One region of the Nocardiopsis sp. iso_25 genome, then DNA from elsewhere that is predicted to be linked to it. Evidence: riboswitches for the same ligand, from Rfam matches in the RefSeq annotation. Region 1 holds a riboswitch; the other holds the start of a gene.
The links. A riboswitch is a leader RNA that binds a small molecule or an ion and turns the genes downstream of it on or off. The one in region 1 is predicted to bind cobalamin.

Region 1 (7,753 bases):
ACCGCGGCGCGGGCACCGTCGAGTTCCTGTACCACCCGGGCGAGAAGCTGTTCGCGTTCCTGGAGGTCAACACCCGCCTCCAGGTCGAGCACCCGATCACCGAGATCACCACCGGCACCGACCTGGTCCGGCTCCAGCTGCACGTGGCCGCCGGCGGGAGGCTGGAGGGCCCCCAGCCGGTCGAGTCCGGCCACGCCGTCGAGGCCCGGCTCAACGCCGAGGACCCCGACCGCGACTTCGCGCCCGCCCCGGGCCGCATCGCGCGCCTGTCCCTGCCCACCGGTCCGGGCGTGCGCGTGGACACCGGTGTGCGCGAGGGCAACACCATCCCGGCCGACTTCGACTCGATGATCGCCAAGGTCATCGCCTACGGCCGCGACCGCGAGCAGGCGCTGGGCAGGCTGCGCCGCGCGATGGCCGAGACCACGGTGATCATCGAGGGCGGCGCGACCAACAAGAGCTTCGTGCTCGACCTGCTCGACCAGCCCGAGGTGATCGACGCCAGCGCCGACACCGGCTGGATCGACCGCGTGCGCGCCCAGGGGCGCCTGGTCAGCCACCGCCACTCCGCGGTGGCGCTGGCCGCGGCCGCGATCGAGGCCTACCAGGACGAGGAGGAGGTCAGCCGTCAGCGGCTGCTGTCCACCGCGCACGGCGGCCGCCCGCAGGTGCAGCACGAGAGCGGCCGTCCGCTGGATCTGAAGCTGCGCGGCGTGGGCTACCGGGTGAGCGTGGCCCGCGTCGGGCACCGGCGGTTCCGCGTCGGCGTCTCCGGGGGCGGCGACGTGCACCCGGCGGACGTGGAGGTCGAGCGCTTCGACGCGCACAGCGGCCAGATCGTGGTCAACGGCCACCGGTTCCGGTTGGTGTCGGCCACGCACGGGCCGGTGCACCTGGTCGAGGTGGACGGTGTCACGCACCGGATCAGCCGCGACGAGGGCGGTGTGCTGCGCTCCCCGGCGCCCGCCCTGGTGGTGGCGACGCCGTTGTCGGTGGGCGACGAGGTCGAGTCCGGCGCGCCCGTCCTGGTGCTGGAGAGCATGAAGATGGAGACGGTGCTGCGCGCGCCGTTCCGCGCCCGGGTGCGCGAGTGCCCGGTGTCGGTGGGCAGCCAGGTCGAGACCGGTGCGCCGCTGATGCGGTTGGAGCCGCTGTCCGACGGGGACGCCGAGGAGACGGAGTCGGGCACGGAGGCCGTGGCGATCGAGCTGCCCGAGGAGGCCGGTGAGGCGTCCGCGGCCGAGCGCGTGGAGCGCGGTCTTCAGGACCTGCGCGGTCTGCTGCTGGGCTTCGACGCCGACCCGCACGACCGCGGGCGGGTGCTGGCCGACTACCTGGCCGCCCGCGCCGAGCTGGGCGGGCGTCCGGTCGAGGGCGAGCTGGACCTGTTCACCGTGTTCGCCGACCTGTGCGAGCTGAGCCGCAACAAGCCGGGCGGGGAGCCCGACACCGAGCCGCACAGTTCGGTGCACAGCCCGCGCGAGTTCTTCCACAGCTACCTGCAGAGCCTGGACGTGGAGCGCGCCGGGGTGAGCGAGGGCTTCCAGGCCAAGCTCACCCGGGTCCTGGCCCACTACGGGGTCGCCGACCTGGACCGCACGCCGGAGCTGGAGGCCGCGGTCTTCCGGATCTTCCTGGCCCAGCAGAACACGGGCGCCGCGCTGGCGATCGTGTCGGAGCTGCTGCGCCGCTGGCTGGCGGGCGGGCCGCCCGCGGAGGCGCTCAGCGAGCGCGCCGGGCTGGCCCTGGAGCACCTGGTGGAGGCCACGCAGGTGCGCTTCCCCACGGTGTCGGACCTGGCCCGCGGTGTGGTCTTCCGCTGGTTCGCCCAGCCGCTGCTGCGCCGCAACCGGGCCCGGGTCTACGCCGCGGTGCGCGACGACCTGCGCCACCTGGACCGCAACCCGGACGCGCCGGACCGGGCGGAGCGGATCCAGTCCATGGTGGCCAGCGCCGAGCCGCTGGTGCGGCTGGTCGGCCAGCGCATGGGGCGGGCCGGACGCGACCACGCCCCGCTGCTGGAGGTGCTGACCCGCCGCTACTACGGCAACCGCGGGCTGTCCGGGGTCGCCGCGCGCGAGGTCGGGGGCTGCCGGTTCGTCACCGCCGACCACAACGGCGCGGGCGGCCTGACGCGCGTGGTCACGACCGCCGTGGACATCGCCGCGCTGCCCGGCGCCGTCGGCGCGGTCGGTGAGCTGGCCGCCGACGTGGCCGAGCACGGCCTGGTGGCCGACCTCTACCTCACCTGGGAGGACCAGCCCGACGCCGACGCGATGGCGGTGCGGCTCGGCGGGCTCCTGGCCGAGCACCCGCTGCCCGCGGGCGTGCGCCGGGTCACCGCCACCGTCGCCGGTACCAGCGGCGCGGTGATGCACCACCACTTCACCTTCCGGCCCGAGGGCGACGGCTTCGCCGAGGACCGGCTGATCCGGGGCCTGCACCCGCAGATCGCGCGGCGCCTGCAGTTGCAGCGCCTGCGCGAGTTCGACCTGACCCGGCTGCCGTCGGCCGACGAGGAGATCTACCTGTTCCGGGCGGTGGCCAAGAGCAACCCGGCCGACGAGCGCCTCTTCGCGATGGGCCAGGTCCGCGACCTGACGCCGCTGCGCGAGGCGGACGGGCGCCTGGTCGCGCTGCCCGCGTTGGAGGACACGGTCACCGGGTGCCTGGACGCGATCCGCAACATCCAGGCGCAGCGCCCGCAGAACCGGCGCTTCGACACCAACCGCATCATGATGTACGTGTGGCCGGCGACCGAGCTGACCCCCGAGGAGCTGGAGACGCTGGTCCAGCGGCTGCTGCCGACCACGGCCGGGGCGGGGCTGGAGGAGGTCCAGTTCCTGGCCCGCCAGCGCACCTCCTCCGGTGAGCTGACCGAGGTCGCGGTGCGCATCAGCCTGGACCAGGGCCAGGACGCGCAGGTCCACGTCGAGGAGCCCTCGACGGAGCCGGTGCTGCCGCTGGACGACTACCGCCAGAAGGTGCTGCGCGCGGCCCGGCGCGGGACCGTCTACCCCTACGAGCTGACCGGTCTGCTGTCGGGCCCGGGCGGCGGTTTCACCGAGTACGACCTGGACGACAACGGCGTGCTGGTCCCGGTGGACCGGCCGCGCGGGCACAACTCCGCGGCGATCGTGGCCGGTGTGGTCACCACGCCGACCGTGCGCCACCCCGAGGGGGTCACGCGCGTGGTGCTGCTGGGCGACCCGACCAAGGCGCTGGGCGCGCTCTCGGAGCCCGAGTGCTCGCGGGTGATCGCCGCGCTGGACCTGGCCGAGTCGATGCGGGTGCCGCTGGAGTGGTTCGCGCTGTCGGCGGGCGCGCGGATCTCGATGTCCTCGGGCACCGAGAACATGGACTGGGTCGCGGCCGCGCTCAAGCGGATCGTGGAGTTCACCCAGGACGGCGGCGAGATCAACGTCGTGGTCGCGGGCATCAACGTCGGCGCCCAGCCGTACTGGAACGCCGAGGCGACGATGCTCATGCACACCAAGGGCGTCCTGGTGATGACGCCGGACTCGGCGATGGTGCTCACCGGCAAGCAGTCGCTGGACTTCTCCGGCGGTGTGTCGGCCGAGGACAACTTCGGCATCGGCGGCTACGACCGGGTGATGGGCCCCAACGGGCAGGCGCAGTACTGGGCGCCGAACCTGGCCTCGGCCCGCGAGATCCTCATGGCGCACTACGACCACACCTACGTCGTGCCGGGGGAGGAGGCGCCGCGCCGGGCCAGGACCCTGGACCCGGTCGACCGCGACGTCTCGCCGTTCCCGCACGCGGTGGCGGGCAGCGACTTCGCCACCGTCGGCGAGATCTTCTCCGCCGAGCACAACCCGGACCGCAAGAAGCCCTTCGACATCCGCACGGTGATGCGTGCGCTCTCGGACCAGGACCACGCGGTGCTGGAGCGCTGGGCGGGCATGGCCGACGCCGACACGGCGGCGGTGCAGGACGCGCACATCGGCGGCTGGCCGGTGTGCCTGGTGGGGATCGAGTCGCGGTCGGTGCCGCGGCACGGCTTCCCGCCCACCGACGGCCCCGACACCTACACCGCGGGCACGCTGTTCCCGCGTTCGTCCAAGAAGGTGGCGCGGGCGATCAACGCGGCGTCGGGCAACCGGCCGCTGGTGGTGCTGGCGAACCTGTCGGGGTTCGACGGCTCGCCGGAGTCGCTGCGCAAGCTCCAGCTGGAGTACGGGGCCGAGATCGGGCGGGCGATCGTCAACTTCGACGGCCCGATCGTGTTCTGCGTGATCTCGCGGTACCACGGCGGCGCGTTCGTGGTGTTCTCCAAGGCGCTCAACCCGAACATGACGGTGCTCGCGCTGGAGGGGTCGTTCGCCTCGGTGCTGGGCGGGGCCCCGGCGGCGGCCGTGGTGTTCGCCGGTGAGGTCAACACGCGTACCGCGAGCGACCCGCGGGTGACCGGGCTCCAAGAGCAGGTGTCGGCGGCCAGCGGCGCCGAGCGGGCCGCGCTCAACGCCCGGTTGGCCGAGACGCAGTCCTCGGTGCGGGCGGAGAAGCTCGGCGAGGTCGCCGCGGAGTTCGACCGGGTGCACAGCATCCAGCGCGCGGTCGAGGTGGGTTCGGTGGACGCGATCATCAGCGCCGCCGAGATGCGGCCGCGCATCATCGAGGCGATCGAGCACGGCATGAAGCGCTAAGCGCTGAGGCCAGCGGGGCGGGGGTACGGCGGCAGGCCGCGGCCCCGCCCCGTTCGCGTGCGCCGGGGGGTGGGCGGCGGGTCCGCCTCCGGCGTGTGGGAGGACGGGGCCGACCACCACGGGCACCGGTCGGCGGAGCCGCCGGTGTGCGGGCGGCCCGGGCTGACGGGCGCAAGCGCCGGTCGGCCCGGGCCGCCCCGTCCGTGCGGTCAGCGGATCTTCTCGCCGTACACGTGGTCCACGGGCATGGTCATGAGCACCCTGCGGTCGGAGACCATGACCGACCGGTACTCCTCCCAGTCGGGGTGCTCGCCGGCGGCGAGGCGGTAGTAGTCCACCAGCGCCTCGACATCGGGGCCGTGCGGGTCGGTGCCCGGCCCGGTGAGGGTGGCCACGCCCTCGGCGGTGGCCCATGCCCAGCCGTCGGCACTGGTGACCTGGAGCGTGGCGCGCGGGTCGCGGCGCAGGTTGGCGGTCTTGGCCCGGCCCTCGGTCATGGAGACGTGGAGGAGGTCGGTCTCGGCGTCGTAGAAGGGCTGTACGGGGGAGAGCTGGGGGCGGCCGTCCGCCTTGATGGTGGCCAGGACGCCGAGCCTGCTCCGGGCGAGCAGTGCGCGCGGGTCGAACGTCGTCTCGGTCATCTCCGGAAAACCCCTCTCAGCCGGGTGCTGGTGGTGCGGGGCCGTGTGCGGCCGGTCACGAGCCTATCCCCGGGAGCGCGCGACGGCGCGGTCCTCACCGCGTGGCCCCTGTGCGCCTTCCGGCGGCGAAGGGCCGAGGGGGCCTTGATAGTCTGCCGGGGCCAGTCGTACCACGTACGTGGTCAGGGAATCCGGTGCGAATCCGGAACTGACGCGCAGCGGTGAGGGGGACGGGCGGGGTACTCACGCCACTGGGGCGGAGGCCGCGGAGACCACGGCGTCGAGGCGGCACCGACCTGGGAAGGCATCCCGTCCGGACGAACCCGAGTCCGAAGACCTGCTGGCCCCTCCGCGTCGAGTGCGCGGAGGCGTCCCGTGCCAGGCTCCGCGTTCGAGCCCCGACATCCAAGGCATGCCCATGCTGCGTCGCGCCCCGCGCCCCCTTCCCCTCCTGCTCGCCTCCGCCCTGCTGCTCACCGCCTGCGCCCCCTCCCCGGAAGGGGGGAGCGGTGAGGGGGAGGCCGCCGCCGGCGCCCGTACGGTCGACAACTGCGGGCACCGGGTGGGCGTCGACGCCCCGCCCGAGCGCGTCGTCTCCCTCAACCAGGGCAGTACCGAGATCCTGCTCTCCCTGGGGCTGGCGGACCGCCTCGTCGGCACCGCCACCTGGACCGATCCGATCATGGAGGGGCTGGAGGAGGCCAACGGGGGCATCCCCCGCCTGGCTGACAACGCCCCCTCCTTCGAGGTGGTCCTGGACGCCGAACCGGACTTCGTGACCGCCTCCTTCGTCTCCACGCTCGGCACGGGCGGTGTCGCCACCCGCGAGCAGTTCGAGGATCTGGGCGTGCCCACCTACGTCTCCCCGACCGACTGCGCCACCGGCAAGGACAACGACAGCGGGGGGGACGGCTCGCGCAGCGAACCCCTCACCCTCGACGCCGTGTACGGCGAGATCCGCGACCTGGCCCTGCTGTTCGGGGTCGAGGAACGCGGGGAGGAGCTGGTCGCCGAACTGGAGGGGCGGGTGGCGGCGGCCACCTCGGACCTGGACGCCTCCGGCGTCTCCCTCATGTACTGGTTCGCCAACTCCCAGTCGCCCTACCTCGCGGGCTGCTGCGGCGCCCCCGGCGCCATCACCCGCGCGGTCGGCGCGCGCAACGCCTTCGACGACACCCACGACGAGTGGCCCCAGATCAACTGGGAGACCGTCGCCGACCGCGACCCCGACGTCATCGTCCTCGGCGACCTGACCCGCGACTCCCAGACCGCGGAGTCCGCCGACGCCAAGATCGCGTTCCTGGAGTCCAACCCCGCCACGAGCAACCTCACCGCCGTGCGCGAGGAACGCTACGTCCTGCTCAGCGGCCAGGCCATGAACCCCTCGATCCGCACGGTCGAGGGGATCGAGCAGGTCGCCGGGGGTCTGCGCGGCCTCGGGCTCGGCCGGTGAGCGGTGCGCGTCTGGCGCTGCTCTCCTGCGGTGGACTGGTGCTCCTGGCCGTGTCGGTCTCGGTGGCGGTGACCATCGGCCCCGCCGACATCACCACGGCCGAGGTCTGGAGGTCGGTCGCCGCGCGGCTGGGGTTCGGGGAGAGCGGCCTGTCGCCGCTGCGCGAGGGCATCGTGTGGGACCTGCGCATGCCCCGCACCCTGCTCGCCGCGGTGTGCGGGGCGGGGCTGGCGCTGTGCGGGGCGGTCATGCAGTCCCTGCTGCGCAACCCGCTGGCGGACCCCTTCGTGCTCGGGGTGTCCTCGGGGGCCTCCACCGGTGCGGTCGCCGTGCTGGTGCTGGGCTGGGGCGGCGCGGTGGTGTCGCTGTCGGCGGGCGCCTTCGTCGGCGCCCTGCTCTCCTTCGGGCTGGTGGTGCTGCTCGCGCACACCCTGGGCGCGAGCATGGACCGCGTGGTGCTGTCGGGGGTGGCGGCCATGCAGCTGTTCTCGGCGCTGACCTCGTTCATCGTGCTGACCTCGGCCGACGCCGAGACCACGCGCGGGGTGCTGTTCTGGCTGCTGGGCTCCCTCAGCGGCGCCGGGTGGGACGACGTGGTGCTGTGCGCGGCGGTGCTGGCCGGTGTGCTCGCCGTGTGCCTGGCGCACACCACCACCCTGGACGCGTTCGCCTTCGGTGAGGAGGCCGCGGCGAACCTGGGCGTGCGGGTGGCCCGCGCCCGCATGGTGCTGCTGTGCGCCACCGCGCTGCTCACCGCCGCCCTGGTCAGCGCGGCCGGGGCGATCGGCTTCGTGGGGCTGGTCCTGCCGCACGCGGCCCGCGCGCTCACCGGTGCGGCCCACGCCAGGCTCCTGCCGGTCACCGCGCTGGCGGGCGCCGTCTTCCTGGTGTGGGTGGACACGGTCGCCCGCACCGCGCTGGACCCCCAGGAGATCCCGGTGGGGGTGGTGACCTCCCTCATCGGGGTGCCCGCCTTCGTCGCCGTGCTCTAC
Region 2 (7,753 bases), 940 kb from region 1:
AACGGCGTCACGATTGCGTCACGTGCGTGATGAGTTCCTGCACAACCGACACAAAACAGTGACGATTCACCCTGCTACCCCCGGTCTGACCTGCCCAGGGGACACCGCTCACGGCTAGGATGCACACGTCCCGGCCCGGACCGAAGGACGCCTTCGGCTCCGTCCGGCCACCGCCCCCGGTGGCCGGTCCCCGGTCCACCGCAACCTCCGCACGGAGGCGGGGAACGCCCGCCCACTCCCCCGCCCTCGCCCGCGGGACGGCAGTGGCGACAGGTGCGCCTCCCCCACACGGCCACCGTGCCCCCTTCCGGGGCCGCACGGGAAGTCGTGAGAACCCAACGGCGCACACACGCGTCCCAGACAACACGGTCATCACACACGGGCGAGGGGAGCCATGAGCGAAAACGGACCATACAACCAGCCGCCGCAGAACCCATACGGCGGTGGGGACAACAGTGGGGGCCAACCGCCCTACGGCCCGCCCCACGGCGCCCCCTACGGCGACCCCGGAACCGGCGGCCAGCCGCCCCACGGCGGTCCCTACGGCGACCCCGGAACCGGCGGCCAGCCGCCCTACGGCGGTCCCGCGGGTTTCCCCGGCTCCCCGGACCAGCAGATGTACGCGGGCGGCCAGCCGCCCTACGGCGGCGGTCCCGGCGGCCCCGGGTACCCCCCTCCGCCGCAGCAGCCCCAGGGCGGCGGCAACAAGGCGGGCCTGTGGGTCGTGATCGGCGGCGGCGTCGTGATCGTCGTCCTGGTCATCGCCGTCCTGGTCATGCTCGTCACCAACGGCGGCGGGCAGCAGACCGTCACCCCCGAGCCCGAGCCCGCCCCGAGCACGGAGGAGACCACCGGCGGCGGTGAGACGTCCGAGCCCGCCCCCGACGCGGCCCCCGCGGGCGAGCCCCCCTACGCCGTCCCCGCCGAGCCCTGCCAGGCCTTCACCGACCAGGTGCTCTCCGACTTCCTGATCCAGGACGAGGGCGACAAGTACGTCCAGGACAACAACTCCTACTGCGAGAGCCTCGAAGGCGCCGCCCCGGAGGGCAACCCCTCCGAGAGCTACGCGATGTTCGAGATCAGCTACCAGGTCCCCTACTCCGCCGCCGACTCCGTCGAGGCAGCCACCAGCGACTTCCAGACCGCGGTGCAGGAGCTCAGGGGCGAGGGTGACTACAACACCTTCTACGACGCCGCGAACGTGGAGGAGGACAAGGAGGTGGACCTCGGCGACGAGGCCCACTACGTCCTCACCAAGTACGACTTCCTGGGTGAGGACATCCCCGAGGCCACGCTGGTGATCCGCAGCGCCAACCTCAACATCCGGGTCCAGTACCAGATGCACCCGCCCTTCACCGAGGACGCCTCCGCCGAGGACCTGGTCATGCCCGACAACGTCGAGGAGATCATGCTCAACGCCGGCGCCGAGGCGCTGGCCCTGGTCGGCGCCTGAGGCGGCTGACCGGACACGGCACGAGGGGGCCGCGGCGTTCGCCGCGGCCCCCTCTCGCATGTCAGCCTCCCGGGGACTCTTTTTGGATCGACCTCAGCTTGTGGGGGTCGGTTCGGGTGCCCACGGGGTTCTGGAGGGGCTGGAGGTGAGGCTGCAAGCAGGACCGCGCCGTAGGCGTCCGTCGAGGGTGGTGGGCGACGGTGTGGGCACGAGCCGTCTCACCGGAGGCACCGCTGTGCCTGCTTCAACCCGATTCCCGTTCTCCGGGCGCCCGAGCAAGGAAGACACCGCACCGCAGGCGTCCGTTGAGGGCGGTGGCCCGTCCCGACGCGCAGCGTCCCCGACGGGCGATGGCGGGCGACGGGCGGGCCGAAGCGGAGCGGATGTCCAAAAAAACACTGCCGGGCTCACACCAGGTCGGCGCGCACCCGGCGGGCCGCCTCGACCATGTTGCGCAGGGCCTGTTCGGCCTCGGCGTAACCGCGCGTCTTGAGGCCGCAGTCGGGGTTCACCCACAGGTTCTGGGCGTCGATGTGCGCGACCGCCAGCCGCAGCGACCCCTCGATCTCCTCCACCGAGGGCACCCGCGGGGAGTGGATGTCGTACACGCCCGGGCCGATCCCGCGCCTGTAGCCCCGCTCGCCCAGGTCCCGCACCAGCTCCATGCGCGAGCGTGCGGCCTCCACGCTGGTGACGTCGGCGTCCAGCGCCTCGATGCCGCCGACGATCAGCCCGAACTCGGAGTAGCACATGTGCGTGTGGACGGTCGTGGACGGCGACACCCCCGACGTGGCCAGGCGGAAGGAGCCCACCGCCCAGTCCAGGTACCGCGCCCGGTGCTCCGAGCGCAGCGGCAGCAGTTCGCGCAGGGCCGCCTCGTCCACCTGGATGTGGCGGATCCCGGCGCGCTCCAGGTCGGCGACCTCGTCGCGCAGAGCCAGGGCCACCTGGCGGGCGGTCTCGCCCAGCGGCTGGTCGGTGCGCACGAACGACCAGGCGAGCATGGTGACCGGGCCGGTCAGCATGCCCTTGACCGGCTTGTCGGTGCGCGACTGGGCGTAGGTGGTCCACTCGACCGTCATCGGCGCCGGACGCGAGACGTCGCCGAACAGGATCGGCGGGCGCACGCACCGCGAACCGTAGGACTGCACCCAGCCGTTCTCGGTGGTGGCGTAGCCCTCCAGCTGCTCGGCGAAGTACTGGACCATGTCGTTGCGCTCGGGCTCGCCGTGCACGAGCACGTCCAGGCCGATCTCCTCCTGGAGCGCGACGACCCGGTCGACCTCCTCGCGCAGGACGGCCTTGTAGGTGTCCTCGGCCAGTTCCCCCCTGCGGTGCGCGGCGCGGGCGCGGCGCAGCTCGGCGGTCTGGGGGAAGGAACCGATGGTGGTCGTGGTGAGCGGGGTGTCGGTGGGCCTGCCGCGCTCCCGCGGGCGCTCGTAGGCGTCCGGGCCCAGGGCGTCGAGGCGGGCGCGCACGCGCGCGTCGGTGAAGGCGGGGGGACGGACGCCGCCCCGACCGGTGTACTCGGCCTCGGCCCCCTCGGACAGCACGCGGCCGAGCAGAGCCGTCTCCCGGGCCTTCTGCCGGGCGAAGGCCAGGGCCCCGCGCAGCTCGGGGGCCAGGGAGGTCTCGGCGTCCAGGTCCAGGGGCACGTGCAGCAGGGAGCAGGAGGTGCTCACGGTCAGCTCGTCGGTGAGGGCCAGCAGGGTGCCGAGCGCGGCGACGGCGGCCGGGATGTCGGTGCGCCAGACGTTGCGTCCCTCCACCACGCCCGCGACCAGGCGGGTGGCGCCCAGGCCGGAGATCCGCACCAGGTCGTCCACGCCCTCGTCGTCGGTGACCAGGTCCAGGCCGACCGCCTCGACCGCGGACTCCTTGAGGACGCGCAGGGCCGCGGAGCCGATGGAGCCGAAGTAGGTGGACACCAGCAGGGAGGGCCGGTCGGTGACCGCGCCCAGGCGCTGGTAGGCGCGCTCCAGGTGGCCGACGGCGGCGCGGCCCTCGTCGGTGGCCAGGATCGGCTCGTCCAGCTGGACCTCGGTGGCGCCCGCGGCCCGCAGGTCGCCGAGGAGCTGGGCGTAGGCGTCCAGGAGCTGGTCGAGCAGCTGGACCGGTTCCCAGCCCTCGGGGGCGCCGTCGGCGGGCTTGGCCAGCAGCAGGAAGGTGAGCGGGCCGACCAGGACCGGGCGGGTGTGGAAGCCCGCCTCGGCGGCCTCACGGAACTCGGCGACGGGCTTGTCGCCCACCAGGCGCGGACGCGTGCCGGGCGAGAGCTCGGGGACCAGGTAGTGGTAGTTCGTGTCGAACCACTTGGTCATCTCCAGCGGAGGGGCGCCCTGCTCGCCGCGGGCGAGCGCGAAGTAGCGGCGCAGCTCCTCCTCGCGGTCCGGCGCCGCGGCGGGCGGGGCGAAGCGGGAGGGGACCAGGTCGAACAGGACCGCGGTGTCCAGCACGTGGTCGTAGTAGGAGAACGTGTTGGAGGGGATGTCGTCGACACCGGCCTCGCGCAGCTGGGCGTAGACGCCCAGGCGCAGGTCGGCGGCGACCCCGTCCAGTTCCCGGGCGGTGGTGCGGCCCCTCCAGTGGGACTCGCAGGCGCGCTTGAGCTCGCGGTCGGGGCCGATGCGCGGGTAGCCGTGCACGGTCGAGCGCACGGAGGGACGTGGTCCGCCCGGGGCCGCGGAAGGCGCGGGGGTCGTGGTCATGAGCTTCTCTCCCTCGTCGAAAGCCGGGTACCGGCCGCGGGGAGGAGAAGAGGGGCGGGCACGCCGACGGACGCGCCGCGGGCGCGCACCGGACCTGCCACCGCCTCCGGCCCTCCCTCGGGGCGCGGGACCGCCGGCGCCGCGGGTGCGTCGCCGGGTGGAGGCAGGTCTTCGGACTCGGGGGCGCGGGCGGTGCGGACACCGCTCCTCCTACTGGCCGCCGCTTCCCGGTTTCCGGTCTCGGCGACCGGCACTACCAGTGCTCATGGCGGCGTTCGTTCCCCCATACCGCTGCGGGGCAGTCCCGGACTCGCACCGGGTTCCCTCTTGCGACATGGTTCCGCCCCGTTCGTTCCGGGCCGGGCCCGGGACGCGGGGGTGGATCATGTACCTTCCACGGCTGCAAGTATAGGGAGGGCCCCCTTCGCCCATGCACCCGGCGTGCGGCCCCATGCGCACGGTCCGGACGGTGAGAACCCCCGTCCTTCGGCCGGCGTCACACACGAAGTCAAGCGTTGCGCGGGTGAGCCCTCTCTGCTCCCCGCGGACGTTCGTCTGAGCGATGAACGTGGAGATTCCCTCGTGAATAAGCAGTCCCGCCTCGCCATGGCACCGGACCACCCCCTGATCACGGTCGTGGTAGCCCTGGCGGTCCTGGCGGGCATGGTGTTGTTCGCCACCCGCTCCTCCGGAGAGCCCGAGCCAGGGCCGCGGACGCAGGGAGCGCCGCTCTCCGAGAGCGAGCCGCCTCCCCCGGCCTCCGGCGAGCCCGACGGGCTCACCGAGGTGGACGCGGCCGCCGTGGCGGGCGTGGAGGAGGCCGAGCTGCCCTACGACGGGGAGATCTCCGTCTCGGTGACCTACCCGGTGATCCCCAACGCCGAGCCGCTGGCCGACTTCCTGGAGCGCGAGCTGACCGACGAGGTGCGCGCCTTCGAGGCGGCCAACCCCGGCGCGGTCTCCTTCGAGGCGGGGTGGAACCTGACCGCGGCGCGCGACGGCCTGCTGGGGGTCCGCGTGACCCGGGTGGAGACCGACTCCGAGGGGTCCCGGGAGGGTTACACCACCTACTGGTACGACACCGAGACCGCGGCGCACCACCCCTCCGCCGCGCTGGTCGGCGGCCAGGAGCAGCTGGAGGAGCTCAACGGCCTGGTGCGCGACGCCGTCGGGAGCGGGGAGGACGGGGAGGGCCCGGCCGACCCCGACGTCATCCACCCGATCAGCTCCCTGTACGACTCGGTGGGCTTCAACCCCGACGGGGACCTGGTCGTGGAGTTCGACGCCGGGCAGGTGGCCCCGGCGCAGGAGGGCCGCACGCGCGCGGTGGTCGCCGCCGGTGAGGCCGAGGGCCTGCTGTCCGAGCTGGGACTGCGCGTGCGAGACGCCGCGACCGTGGGCGTGGACGACTTCTCCATCGCCGCCCCGCCCCGGGCCGACAAGGACGGCCAGGAGGACGGCGCCGTGCCCGGACAGGTGCCCGCGGTGGACCCCGGCGTCGACTGCTCCGACCCCGACACCAAGTGCGTGGCGCTGACCTACGACGACGGCCCCGGCGGGCGCACCCCCGAACTGCTGGACGCCCTCGCCGAGTACGACGCGCGGGCCACGTTCTTCGTCACCGGCAACCCCGTCATGGAGCACCCGCACACGGTGCGGCGCGCCTACGCCGAGGGGCACGAGATCGCCAACCACACCCTGAACCACCCCGACCTGGCCGGTCTGGGCGCGGGAGGGGTGCGCGCGGACCTGGACATCGTGCAGGCGCTGGTGTACCGCGAGACGGGTTACACCATGGACCTCATGCGTCCGCCCTACGGCTCGACCGACGAGGGCGTGGCCTCGGTGACCGCGGACATGGGCCTGGCCCAGATCCTGTGGAGCGTGGACACCCTCGACTGGAAGGACCGCAAGGCCCCGGTGATCCACGACCGGGTGCTGGAGGGCGCTTCGGACGGGGCGATCATCCTCATGCACGACATCCACGGCACCACCGTCGACGCCTCCCGTACGGCGATCCGGGAACTGCACGAGCAGGGGTACACCATGGTCACGGTGTCCCAGCTGCTGGGGACCACGACCCCCGGCGAGACCTACATGGACGGGGTCCCCGACGCCCCGGAGGAGGGCGCCGAGCCCTCCGAGGAGCCCGCTGAGGGGGCCGAGGAGGCTTCCGAGGGGGCCTGAGGGCGCGGCGTCACGGCGCGGCGGGCGGTCCGGGTGAGGATGGCCCAGGGAGGACTTCGGGGCCGCGGCCGGTGGGCCACACGGGAAGCGGAACCGTGTGAGGGCACCGGGCGGTGCCGGTAGGGCGCCCGCACGGGCGTTCCCGGTCTCCGGCGCGTCGCCCGTCCCGGGGTGGTGACCACATGTGGTCACCACCCCGGGACGGGTGGGGGCGTCCCCTATGTTGCTCCCAGCAGCAGCCGTGTTGGCAACCCGCTGAGGGATGAGGGAGTCCGGTGTTGTCGTCGACTCGAGTCCACCCGAACGAGGCCGCCCCCTGCCCCGGGGCCGGTGGGAGCCGGCCGTGGGAGCGCAGAGCCCGGTGGTCCGGGGCGGCGCTGGCCGCGCTGGTCCTGCCCCTGGCCGCGTGCGGCACCGAGGGGATCGCCTCCGGGGGCGGTGAGGAACCGGAACTGATCACGGTGGTGGCGGCGGAGCCGGGGGACGGGGTCACCGAGTGGCGCGGGGACGCCTCCGACTTCGAGGACCACCCGTACAAGCCCGAGGGGCTCACGATCGACGTGGCCTACCCCGTGTTCGCGGGCGCCGACGCCTTCGCCGAGGACCTGGCCGCCCGGGTGGACCAGGAGGTGCGCGACTACCGGGGCGCCAGCCGGGACCCGGTGAACCTGGGCGTCGACTGGGAGGTGGTCGCCGCCGGGAACGGGGTCCTGGGCGTGCGCCTGGTGCGCACCGAGGAGGACTTCCACGGGCTGCGCCAGGGGTACGGGACGTACTGGTACGACGTGTCCACCGGCCACACCGCCTACTCCACCGAACTGCTGGCCGACGACGCGGCGCTCCGGGAGCTCAACGGGATCGTCCGGGACTCGTTCGCCGACGAGGAGGCGGTGGACGCGCAGGGGCTGCACCCGGTGATGCGCACCTACGACTCGATGGGGTTCAACGCCGACGGGGACCTGGTGGTGGAGTTCGACGACGGGGACCTGTCCCCGATCGTGGAGGGCCACCCACCGTCCTCGGCGCCGGGGCGGATGGTCGCGGTGGTGCCCGCCGAGGAGGCCGCGCCCCTGCTGTCCGGCCTGGGCGAGCGGGCGCGGGAGGCCGCCGTGGCGGAGGAGCCCGTGCTGACCGTGGAGGCGCCCGGCAGCGAGCCCCCGGCCGAGCCGCGGGTGCCGGGGGTGGTCTCGGCGGGAGACCCCGACCTGGACTGCGCCGAGGCCAAGTGCATCGCGCTGACCTTCGACGACGGACCGGTCGCGACGACTCCGCGACTGCTGGACCTGCTGGCGGAGGAGGAGGTGGCGGCCACCTTCTTCCTCAACGGCAACCCGGCGCTGACCCGGCCCAGCGTCACGCGTCAGATCTACGCGGAGGGGCACGAGATCGGCAGCCACAACCACCT

Region 2: another riboswitch for cobalamin. It lies ahead of metE (5-methyltetrahydropteroyltriglutamate--homocysteine S-methyltransferase); the one in region 1 lies ahead of AC0VX6_RS11830 (ABC transporter substrate-binding protein).

What each region holds. Positions count from the first base shown of each region.
Region 1 covers NZ_CM149667.1:2,738,396-2,746,148, forward strand. The annotation lists gene AC0VX6_RS11820 (ATP-binding protein) at 1-4,667, shown strand, start outside; gene AC0VX6_RS11825 (PPOX class F420-dependent oxidoreductase) at 4,877-5,308, opposite strand; cobalamin riboswitch at 5,454-5,667, shown strand; gene AC0VX6_RS11830 (ABC transporter substrate-binding protein) at 5,727-6,761, shown strand; gene AC0VX6_RS11835 (FecCD family ABC transporter permease) at 6,758-7,753, shown strand, end outside.
Region 2 covers NZ_CM149667.1:1,798,362-1,806,114, reverse strand. The annotation lists gene AC0VX6_RS07860 (DUF3558 domain-containing protein) at 395-1,453, shown strand; gene metE (5-methyltetrahydropteroyltriglutamate--homocysteine S-methyltransferase) at 1,861-4,161, opposite strand; cobalamin riboswitch at 4,327-4,487, opposite strand; gene AC0VX6_RS07850 (polysaccharide deacetylase family protein) at 4,768-6,348, shown strand; gene AC0VX6_RS07845 (polysaccharide deacetylase family protein) at 6,627-7,753, shown strand, end outside.